DNA from 3 places in the Hyphomicrobium sp. 01T421 genome. Region 3 is predicted to be linked to each of the others. Evidence: predicted binding sites of a transcription regulator. Region 3 holds the regulator's gene; each other region holds the start of a gene.
What was found. The regulator LexA, encoded in region 3, represses DNA repair genes until DNA is damaged. The targets are predictions, from matches to a motif close to TGTTCNNNNTGTGTTCNG.

Region 1 (3,246 bases), 1.9 Mb from region 3:
CCGGCAAACCGATCCGTAGGATCAACGAGATTCGGACGATGCACCTCGCACCTCAGGACATCCTGGTGACGGCGAGCGTCGATTTCGATGATTGGGTGAGCGCGAGGACCGTCGAGGAAGTGACGGCGCGACTACAGAAGGCGATCAAATCACGCTACCCGGACGTGCATAATCTCTACATCGAGGTGCAGTCGGAGCAGACGTTCGCAGCGAGCAAGAACGCGTCTCATGTCCAAGTCGTTGGCAGCGCCGCCCACTGATACGCAGAACGCTGCGATTCCGCCAACGACTGTCCCTCTGTCCAAATCCGAAAACTCCGCCCGTCGCGGCCCGCGCCCGGGGGGAATTAAGAGGCGACATCGCGTCAAACAATAACGGGCTGACTAAACGCCCATGTTGACGCCAATTCAAAACAAACTCGCGTGACGAGCGGTTCCTCTACATCGCGCAAAGCCCACGCGCAGTTGGCGGCTCCCCAGGGGAGTCGCCAAGTTCAAACCAAACCATCGTCGCCTGCGCGAATTAGAAATCTGGCGTTGCCACAAGACCGTGCGTGACGGCCGGCTCCGCGAAGCGGAGTCGTCACGCACCAACTCAAACTTCCGCTCGTGGCGGCCGGCTCGCAGAACGCGAGTCGCCACGAGCAAACTCTATCTTCCGCACTTGGCGGCCGGCTCCCCAGAGGGGAGTCGCCAAGTGCAAACTTAAAACGGAATCTCGTCGTCGATCGCCTTGTCGAAGCCGCCCTTCGGAGCGCCTGTCTTGGCGACGCGGCGCGTCTCGCCACCGCCTGAGCTGCCACCACCTGAGCTGGAGGAGCCGAAGCCGCCGTCGTTACCGTAATCGGCGCCGCTCTCCTGCATCCCGACCGATGCGCCACGACCTCCACCGGCGCCATCGAGCATCGTCAGCGTGCCGCTGAAGCCCTGAAGCACGACCTCGGTCGAATACTTCTCGGCGCCGCTCTGATCGGTCCACTTGCGCGTCTGCAGCGCGCCCTCGATGTACAGCTTCGCGCCCTTCTTGACGTATTGCTCGATGACCTTGCAAAGCGGCTCGCTGAAGACGACGACGCGATGCCACTCGGTCTTTTCCTTGCGTTCGCCGGTTGCCTTGTCGCGCCACGTATCGCTCGTCGCGATGCTCAAGTTGGCGATCGGGCGACCGTCTTGCGTGCGGCGGATCTCAGGGTCCTTGCCGACATTGCCAACCAGAATGACCTTATTGACCGACCCTGCCATTCGTTCGTCTCCTTAAATGAAATGCGACGACCGCCAGACCGCAAACGCGATGGCCGCCAGACCGCAGCGCCGACGGAGTTTCTACACGCCGGCACCAATTGAGTTGCATCGACACGCCGCTCAAGGAAGCGGAATCTCTCCGCCGATATTAAAGGCTCGTCGACCGGCCTTCTTCCAATCATTTACCGTTGTCCACGGCCTTAGCGTCTGAAGTCTAGACGCCCACCAGACAGCGGCTCGTTCTCCAATTGTTCTATACAGGAAACCGCCCCATCCGCGCAAGTGGGGTCGTGCAGAGCCCCGCAGTGACACTGCGAATCCTCACCCCCCGCCCCAGCCGCCAAATTGTGTTGCGGCGCCAGGAATGTCTTCTTGACTGACATGCAGCATCGTCTAGGCCGTTGTAGATAATAGCGCGAGCGCGCGCCGTCGGAGCACCACGCCGCAAATGGCTCACTACAATTGCCTCAACTGTCCGGGATATTGCTGTTCGTATCCGGTTATCGCGCTGAACAAGCGCGACGTCGAACGCCTCGCCAAGCATTTCACGCTGAAATACGAAACGGCGAAACGGCGCTTCACGCGCGAAGGCCACGGCCATAAATACCTGATGCGTCGCAAGGGCGATAAAATCTACGGCCGCATCTGCCAGTTTTTCGACACCAAGGAACGCCGCTGCACGATCTATAAGGCGCGACCGGCCGCCTGCCGCGATTATCCGGGCCACGGCCGCTGCGGATATTACGATTTCCTGATGCACGAGCGCCGCTGCCAGAACGACCCGACGTTCGCCGCGATCACCAATCATAAAGACTGAGAGAACTCCCCGCGCGTGGCGGCCGGCTCACCGCAGGGGAGTCGTCACGCGCAATCAAAAACACTTCGCGTGGCGGCCGGCTCGCGGAACGCGAGTCGCCACGCGCAATCAAAAGAGAAAACCCCGCCGAATCCTCAGATCACGCGCGGGGTTCTAACCTTCGATGGATGGCCCAGATTATAACCGGACCTTGATTAGGGATGCGGTTTCCGTCAGGTCGCCGCCCTCACAAATAATCCAAATTGTTGTGGAAACAGCCCAGCCAAGCGCGGCCAAGTTCTCGAGAGCGCTCACCTTAGCTGCTGACCTCGCGAACGTCCTCGAGGTCTCGCCTGATAACCCGGTGGAGTCATCTCCTCTCCTCGCAAGATTGCGCCGTCACGCCTGCTACCTACCGCGTCAGTTCGGGGCCCTTACGCGCTCACGAACAGACGCGGCTCGCTTTCCAAACCGCAGCTCATCGGCCCATCGACCGAGACGCATTTACCGGAACGGTCGACGAAAGCAGCACCGTCACAATACAAATGTGTGCTTCAAAACTCTTGTCGTCAACCCGTCACGAAGCGGAAATCGATCACAATATCGCCCGCGCATATTTCCTCTGTTATGTAGCCGTACTCGCGTCAGGACTGAAATCATCAACGAAAGACGACAACAATGACAGCAAAGAAAAGCGGCGGTTGCCTCTGTAAAAGCGTGCGCTTTGAAGTCAACGGCGCGCTCAATCCCATTCTGGCATGCCACTGCTCGCAATGCGCCAAAACGAGCGGTAACTTTGCGACAATGACGAGCACCGCTGCCGGCAACGTTTCGATGTTGTCCGACGAAGCGCTGCGTTGGTTTCAATCGTCCGAGACGGGGAACAGGGGCTTCTGCTCGCGCTGCGGCAGCAATCTGTTTTGGAAGCAAACAGATGCCCCCGACATCTACATCACTGCCGGAACACTCGACCAGCCGACGGATCTCAAGATCAGCGGGCACATATTCGTCGCGTCGAAATCCGACTACTACGACATCACCGACGGCTTGCCGCAGAAAGACGAGTGGTGACGATCGGCTGACGGGGGCGCGTCACGTCGCGCGCTCCTGGGCTCCAGTGGGATGCGCCTTCACCGGCTTCGTATGGCGCAGCAGGAACACGAGCGGCATCGACAGGATGGCCAGGTACATCATGAGCCGGAAATTATC
Region 2 (3,246 bases), 720 kb from region 3:
TTTCCGAGTGGTTTGTTGTGCGCGGGCGTCACTTCGATATGGCACGGTCGAGTTCTCATCGTTTTCCTCGTTTTCCAATCATGGAGACATCCAATGCGCACTGCCGCCCGAATGATGTGGGCCGTAATCGCCGTCGCGGGCGCTGCCATGGCGGCTGCGCCGGCGGAAGCCAAAGACTGTTTCAAGAAGGCCGCCGAAGGCGTCGCCCTCACCGAGAAGCTCGCCCATTTCCAGGTCGATGCGGCCCTGCTGCAGGCGACCGACTGGAGCATCTATTTCACCTGGGTCTCCGGCAACGGCACGCCCGGCTATTCGTTCGGCCCGCGCCGCTATAAGTGCAGCGCCGGAACGATCGGCTGGCAGTGCAAGGGCGAAGCGACGCTCTGCAAGCTCTGAGAGCGGCGATTTCCGAAGGACGTTGTGCCGTCTGCTTGTGCCAGAGATCACCTCCGCGGTCAGGCAGGCGGTTTTTCTTTGTGTGCGCGCGCATTAAGCGCTTCGCGCGCCTCTAAATGCCTTTTCAAAGAAGCTTGCCAGCCATCGCCACGCACTGGCGCTCCACTTCAAGTTCTACAACTGGACGCGTATCCACAAGACGCTTCGGGTCACACCTGCAATGGCTGCGGGCATTGCCGATCATCTGTGGACGATGGAAGAGATTATAGGATTAATGGACGAAGTGTCGCCGAAACCAGGGCGCCCTCCAACCTATAAGGGGAGCGCTCGTCAAGTAGCGTTGTTCTTTTCAGAAAAGTGAGGCTCTGTGTGCCGTCGGATGTCGAGCTAGAACGCGAGAACAAGGCCCTAAGGCTATTGCTGGCCAGAGCCGGACTGGAATCGGCAGAACACGACGTAGCGACCAAGCTTCAGCAACTCATCGTCGAAGAACTCCATCACCGCATCAAAAACACCCTAGCCACAGTTCAGGCGATTGTTTCCCAAAGCTTACAGACCGCTGAGACCATTGGCGAAGCGCAAAATGCTATCGTGCAACGGCTACAGTCGCTAGGCAGGGTCCATGACCTGCTTCTGGCAAAAAGCTGGTTGCAGGCGAGTTTGAGTTCGCTCATCACAGTAGCCATAGAGCCCTTCAGTTCAAAGGGTATGGGTCGGTTTTCAATTGTGAGCCCAGAAATCGAAGTAGCGGCGGCTGCAGCCCTTCCGTTGGTGATGGTCTTGAACGAACTGTGCACCAATGCGAGCAAGCATGGGGCGCTGTCGGTCCCAAACGGCCATGTGGATATTATCGCCGAGATCGACTCTGACGTGCATCAGATACTGTTGACCTGGACAGAAAGCGGCGGACCACTCGTCTCCGAGCCGGTGAGAAGAAGCTTCGGGACGCGGTTGATTGAGCAAAGTCTTCTCTCAACGATCGACGGGAAAGGCCAAATACAGTACCGGCCGACTGGAGTCGTTTGCGTTCTTGCTATCCCCTTAGCTGCGCTTCAAATGCCACAGATTTCAAACTGATACGCTACCGGTAGCCTCAAACCGTTTGACAGAGGAGGATTGAGAACATATAGTGAACGATAATTGAAGACGGGCTTTTAATACCCATATTACGGGCACCCGATGAGCGCGATTTTTTCAGATCTTCCGGCCATTTCCGACGCCATCTGGCGGCGTAAATATCGCTTTGCCGGTTCGCCGACCGTCGCGGCTGACGAAACGATCGAAGACACATTCCGGCGGATCGCGGCTGCCGCCGCGTCGGTTGAGAAACCGGGCGCCCGAGAGGCGTGGGCCAGCGCCTTTTATGATGCGATGTCGGACTTCGGCTTTCAGCCGGCCGGGCGCATTACTGCGGGTGCCGGCACCGACCGCAACGTCACGCTCTTCAACTGTTTCGTTCTCGGCCGGATCGGCGACGACCTTTCCAGCATTTTCGACAACGTCAAAGACGCGGCGCTGACGATGCAGGCGGGCGGCGGCATCGGTCATGATTTCTCGACGCTCCGGCCGCAAGGCGCTCCGGTCAAAAGCATCGGGGCGGACGCATCGGGGCCCGTGAGCTTCATGGACGTCTGGGACGCGATGTGCCGGACGATCATGTCGGCCGGTCAACGCCGCGGGGCGATGATGGCGACGCTTCGATGCGACCATCCGGATATCGAAACGTTCATCGCGGCGAAGGCGGATTCGCAGCGGCTGCGGAATTTCAACCTTTCGGTTCTGGTGACCGACGCATTCATGGATGCCGTGAAGCGCCGCGCATCATGGGACCTCGTTTTCGAAGGCAAGGTCTACAAGACGGTCGACGCCCGCGCGCTGTGGGACAAGATCATGCGCGCAACGTATGATTATGCGGAGCCCGGCGTCATCTTCATCGACCGGGTGAATGCCGCGAACAATCTCGAATATTGCGAAACGATCTCGGCGACGAACCCGTGCGGGGAGCAGCCGCTTCCTCGTTATGGCGCCTGCCTATTGGGATCGATCAATCTCGCGCGCCTTGTCGAACATCCGTTCACGGCCGCGGCAAGCATCGACCGCGCGAAACTGGAAACTCGGGTCGCGACGGCGGTTCGCTTTCTCGACAACGTCATAGATATCTCGCGCTATCCGCTCGAAGCGCAGGCCGCGGAAGCCCGTGCCAAGCGCCGCATCGGCCTCGGCATCACCGGCCTCGCGGACGCACTGATTTTTCTTGGGCTTCGTTACGGCAGCGCGGCGGCGCGGGAAAAGGCGGCCGAATGGATGGCCGCGATCCAAAACGCCGCCTATCGGGCGAGCGCGGCTCTTGCCGCCGAAAAAGGCGCGTTTCCGCTTTACGACGCGAAGGCGTTCCAGTCGCGTCCGAACATTTCGCGGCTCGATGCCGATGCGCGCGAGGCGATTGCTGCTAGCGGCGTTCGCAACGGCTGCCTGACGTCGATCGCTCCGACGGGCACGATCTCCCTTCTCGCCGGCAACGTGTCGAGCGGCATCGAACCGGTGTTCGATTTCGTCTACCAGCGCCGCGTGCTCGGCGACGGACAGACGGCCACCGAAGAGTCTGTCGAGGATTACGCTTACCGGAAATTTCGCGCCGCATCGGGAGACGATGCGACGCTGCCTGAAGCATTCGTCACCGCCGACACGCTTTCGCCTGCCGAGCACATCGCGATGCAAGCGGCGCTGCAGCCTTATGTCGACAGCGCCATTTCGAAAACGATCAATTGCCCTGAGGATATTTCCTTCGAGCAGTTCGAACATATCTATGCCGAGGCTTTCGATCTCGGACTGAAGGGGTGCACGACCTAT
Region 3 (3,246 bases):
CATCCTGTCGATTTCGGGCCTGCACATGGTGATCGCGGCCGGCGCCGTATTCTATTCGGTCCGCCTGCTGCTTGCGGCCATTCCGCTAGTCGCGCTGACGATGCCGATCAAGAAGATCGCGGCGGTAGCGGGAATACTGAGCGCGATTGCCTATCTCGCCATTTCCGGCGGACAGTTTGCAACCGTGCGCTCGGCGCTGATGATCCTCATCATATTCGGAGCCGTCCTTCTCGATCGCCCCGCGTTGGCGTTGCGAAACGTCGCTCTCGCCGCATTCCTGATCCTCATCGTCTATCCCGAAAGCCTCCTCGACGCCGGCTTTCAGATGTCCTTTGCCGCCGTCACGGCCCTGATCGCGTCGCACGAAACATTGAGTAATTTTCTCGGACGTCAGTCGAGGCCGCACCCGGCGCTGAAGGTGCTGAAATTCTTCGGCGAGATCGTCGCCTCGACACTCATCGCGAGCGTGGCCGTCGCTCCGCTCGCCGCCTATAACTTTCACCAGAGCCAGCAATATGCCGTGCTCGGCAATATGATCGCCATCCCGATCTGCAACATCATCGTTATGCCCGCAGCATTGCTGGCGATGGTTCTGATGCCGTTCGGGCTTGAATGGTTCGGCCTGAAGCCGATGGGTTGGGGCATCGAAGGCATGGCCTGGTGCGCGAACAAGGTCGGCGCGCTGCCCGGCGCCGTCGGCCACCTTCCGGAAATCCCGGCATTCGCATTCATTCTCATGCTTGCCGGCGGAATTTGGCTTTCGCTTTGGCAAACGCGAATCCGGCTCTTCGGCGTCGCTCTCTTCGTTCTGGGCCTGCTCGGAGCGCCATTGATGTCACGCCCGGATATCCTCATCGGCCAGAAAGGCCTGATCGCCGTGCGCGATACGTCCGGAAAACTTTCAGCACTCCCGAACAAGGGCGCGAAATACGACCTGGACCGCTGGCTCGAATACGACGGAGACGGCCGGACGGCGCGCGACGCGCAATCCGGCGACGCGTTCTCGTGTGATGCGGTCGGCTGCATTGCCCACGTCAAAGGCGCAACGGTCGCGGTCGCCCGGCATCCGGCAGCCGTGACCGACGATTGCTTGAATGCCGATGTGCTGGTGATCAATGACCCGAAGCCCGAAGACTGCGCGGTGCCGGCGACCGTCATCGACGTCTTCGACCGTTGGCGTAACGGCTCCTACGCCCTCTACATCGATCGAAGCGATGATAACCCCGAGCCGCGCGTTCGCCTTGAGACGGTCGCATCCCGCCGCGGCGAGCGGCCGTGGAGCGTCATGCCCGAAAGGAAAACGCGCGGCGGCCTTCCGAAACCCCGCATCCTAGAGACACCCGGCGCAGCGCCACCGGCTGCGGCGCCTCCGCGGTCAATGGCGGAAGCTGAAGTCGAGCCGCGAACGCTCGCCGAGAGCGATCCGGGCGAGGAGCCGGACTTTGAGCCAGAGTTCACAGCAGAGTTCACGAATGCCGTGCCGGCCGCCAACGACGCCCAGTAACTCCCTCTGCGCCCAGCTCTGTAGTCACTCAGTAGCAGCTCAGTAGCGCCGCAACAGCCCCACGAGCCGGCCCTGGATGTCGATCTGGTCGGGCCCGAAAATGCGCGTCTTGAATTCGGGGTTGGCCGCTTCGAGCGCAATCGTCGAGCCCTTCTTGCGAAGCCGCTTCAACGTCGCTTCCTCGCCTTCGACGAGCGCAACGATGATGTCCCCGTTCTCGGCGTTATTGCACCGGCGGATGATGACGGTATCGCCGTCGTGGATACCCGCCTCGATCATCGAGTCGCCCTTCACCTCGAGCGCGAAATGTTCGCCGTTCGTCAGGATGTCCGGCGGCACGGCGATGTCGTGCGTGTGGTTTTGAATGGCGCTGATCGGCGTACCGGCAGCGATCCGCCCCATGACGGGGATCGATACCGTCCGCGCATCGATGATGTGCGACGGCGGCGGCGGAGAAACGCTCGCCCGCGGCCCGGAGCCTTCGATCACGCTGGGCTGGAAGCCGCCACGTTGGGGCATGGATGCGACGGACGCGCCTGAAGTGTGGCCCGCGTGGTGGCCGGCATTTGGCGCAACCGCCTGGCCACCAATCTGGCCGCCATTCTGGACGCCTGTCTGCCCGCCGGTCTGATTATCCGGCAGCTTGATCACTTCGATCGCCCGCGCCCTGTGCGGCAGCCGGCGGATGAACCCGCGCTCCACAAGGGCCGTGATCAGCCGGTGAATGCCGGATTTAGACCTCAGATCCAGCGCATCCTTCATTTCGTCGAAGGATGGGGGCACGCCGCGTTCCTGCATGCGCGCATGGATGAAGAGCAGGAGGTCTTTCTGTTTCTCGGTGAGCATCGCGTTTCGTCTCAAGCCTTCCATGGCTGCGCGGGGACCGTGGGCCGAAACGCTGACCACCGATCGGGCACCCGCTGAATGACGGTACAAATCATGTATGTACGCTACACGTTCTTGTCTCGTTCCGCAAGCGCGCCCCGCGTTATCCCTATTCGACAGCGTCAATGGCAACGCGCGAGTGGCTCGAATGCCTCGCATGGCTAAGCGGCCAGATTGAACGGCTCCGCGAATCCAAACTCCGCTGATGAGCGGTAACGGGAGAACGCGAAATGCAGATGAAATGGTCTCCGCTGTTCCTGACAGCCGTGGCGGTGCTGGCGCTTTGCGGAGGAGAGGCCCGCGCCGACGGCTGCGACGACATGAAGGCGCTCTGCAAGGAAGCGACGGCGAAGGCCCTGAAATGCACGAAGGAGCAGTCGACCGCCGAGTGCAAGGCGCTGATCGACGTGCGCGACGCGACGTGCACGCAGATCGATCTCGTCTGCAAGCCGGCGGCCCCCGAGCCGGAATAGAAGCGCCGCAATAGACCGCGCCGGAATGACCCGCGCCAATAGGGGTGCCCGAATTCCGCCGCGACGCGGCCGCGCAAAAGCACGCGTGCCGTGCGACGGAAACCCGGTCGCCGCCGGTTCAACACCGGACGCGCCATTGGGACTATGGGCTGTTTGAGCGGGCATTGTCGGGCCATGCAGGGTTGGTTCTCGCAGATCGTCATAGGCGTCATCGTCACCGTTCTCGGAACGCTCATAGCCAACGCCGTCACCGGCGGCCGCGCCGGACACCATTTCATCCCGAGCTTCCACGCTTCCTCTCGACGTTGATTTCCGCACCGGCGGCCGGCTCCGCGTAAGCGGTGTCGCCGGTGCCAAGCAAAAAGCCCGGCTCCGCGCCAGCGG

Region 1: a site for LexA is predicted at 1,480-1,497, ahead of AC1DK3_RS14085 (single-stranded DNA-binding protein). Genes of this name have one in related genera too.
Region 2: a site for LexA is predicted at 1,515-1,532, ahead of AC1DK3_RS01935 (adenosylcobalamin-dependent ribonucleoside-diphosphate reductase). Genes of this name have one in related genera too.

Annotation. Positions count from the first base shown of each region.
Region 1 covers NZ_JBFTQC010000001.1:3,019,741-3,022,986, reverse strand. Annotated here, with positions in the region: gene AC1DK3_RS14090 (cation diffusion facilitator family transporter) at 1-260, shown strand, start outside; gene AC1DK3_RS14085 (single-stranded DNA-binding protein) at 705-1,241, opposite strand; gene AC1DK3_RS14080 (YkgJ family cysteine cluster protein) at 1,690-2,058, shown strand; gene AC1DK3_RS14075 (GFA family protein) at 2,716-3,108, shown strand; gene AC1DK3_RS14070 (DHA2 family efflux MFS transporter permease subunit) at 3,130-3,246, opposite strand, start outside.
Region 2 covers NZ_JBFTQC010000001.1:408,537-411,782, reverse strand. Annotated here, with positions in the region: gene AC1DK3_RS01945 (hypothetical protein) at 94-396, shown strand; gene AC1DK3_RS01940 (sensor histidine kinase) at 766-1,473, shown strand; gene AC1DK3_RS01935 (adenosylcobalamin-dependent ribonucleoside-diphosphate reductase) at 1,576-3,246, shown strand, end outside.
Region 3 covers NZ_JBFTQC010000001.1:1,127,046-1,130,291, forward strand. Annotated here, with positions in the region: gene AC1DK3_RS05185 (ComEC/Rec2 family competence protein) at 1-1,504, shown strand, start outside; gene lexA (transcriptional repressor LexA) at 1,544-2,350, opposite strand; gene AC1DK3_RS05195 (hypothetical protein) at 2,620-2,862, shown strand; gene AC1DK3_RS05200 (hypothetical protein) at 3,037-3,171, shown strand.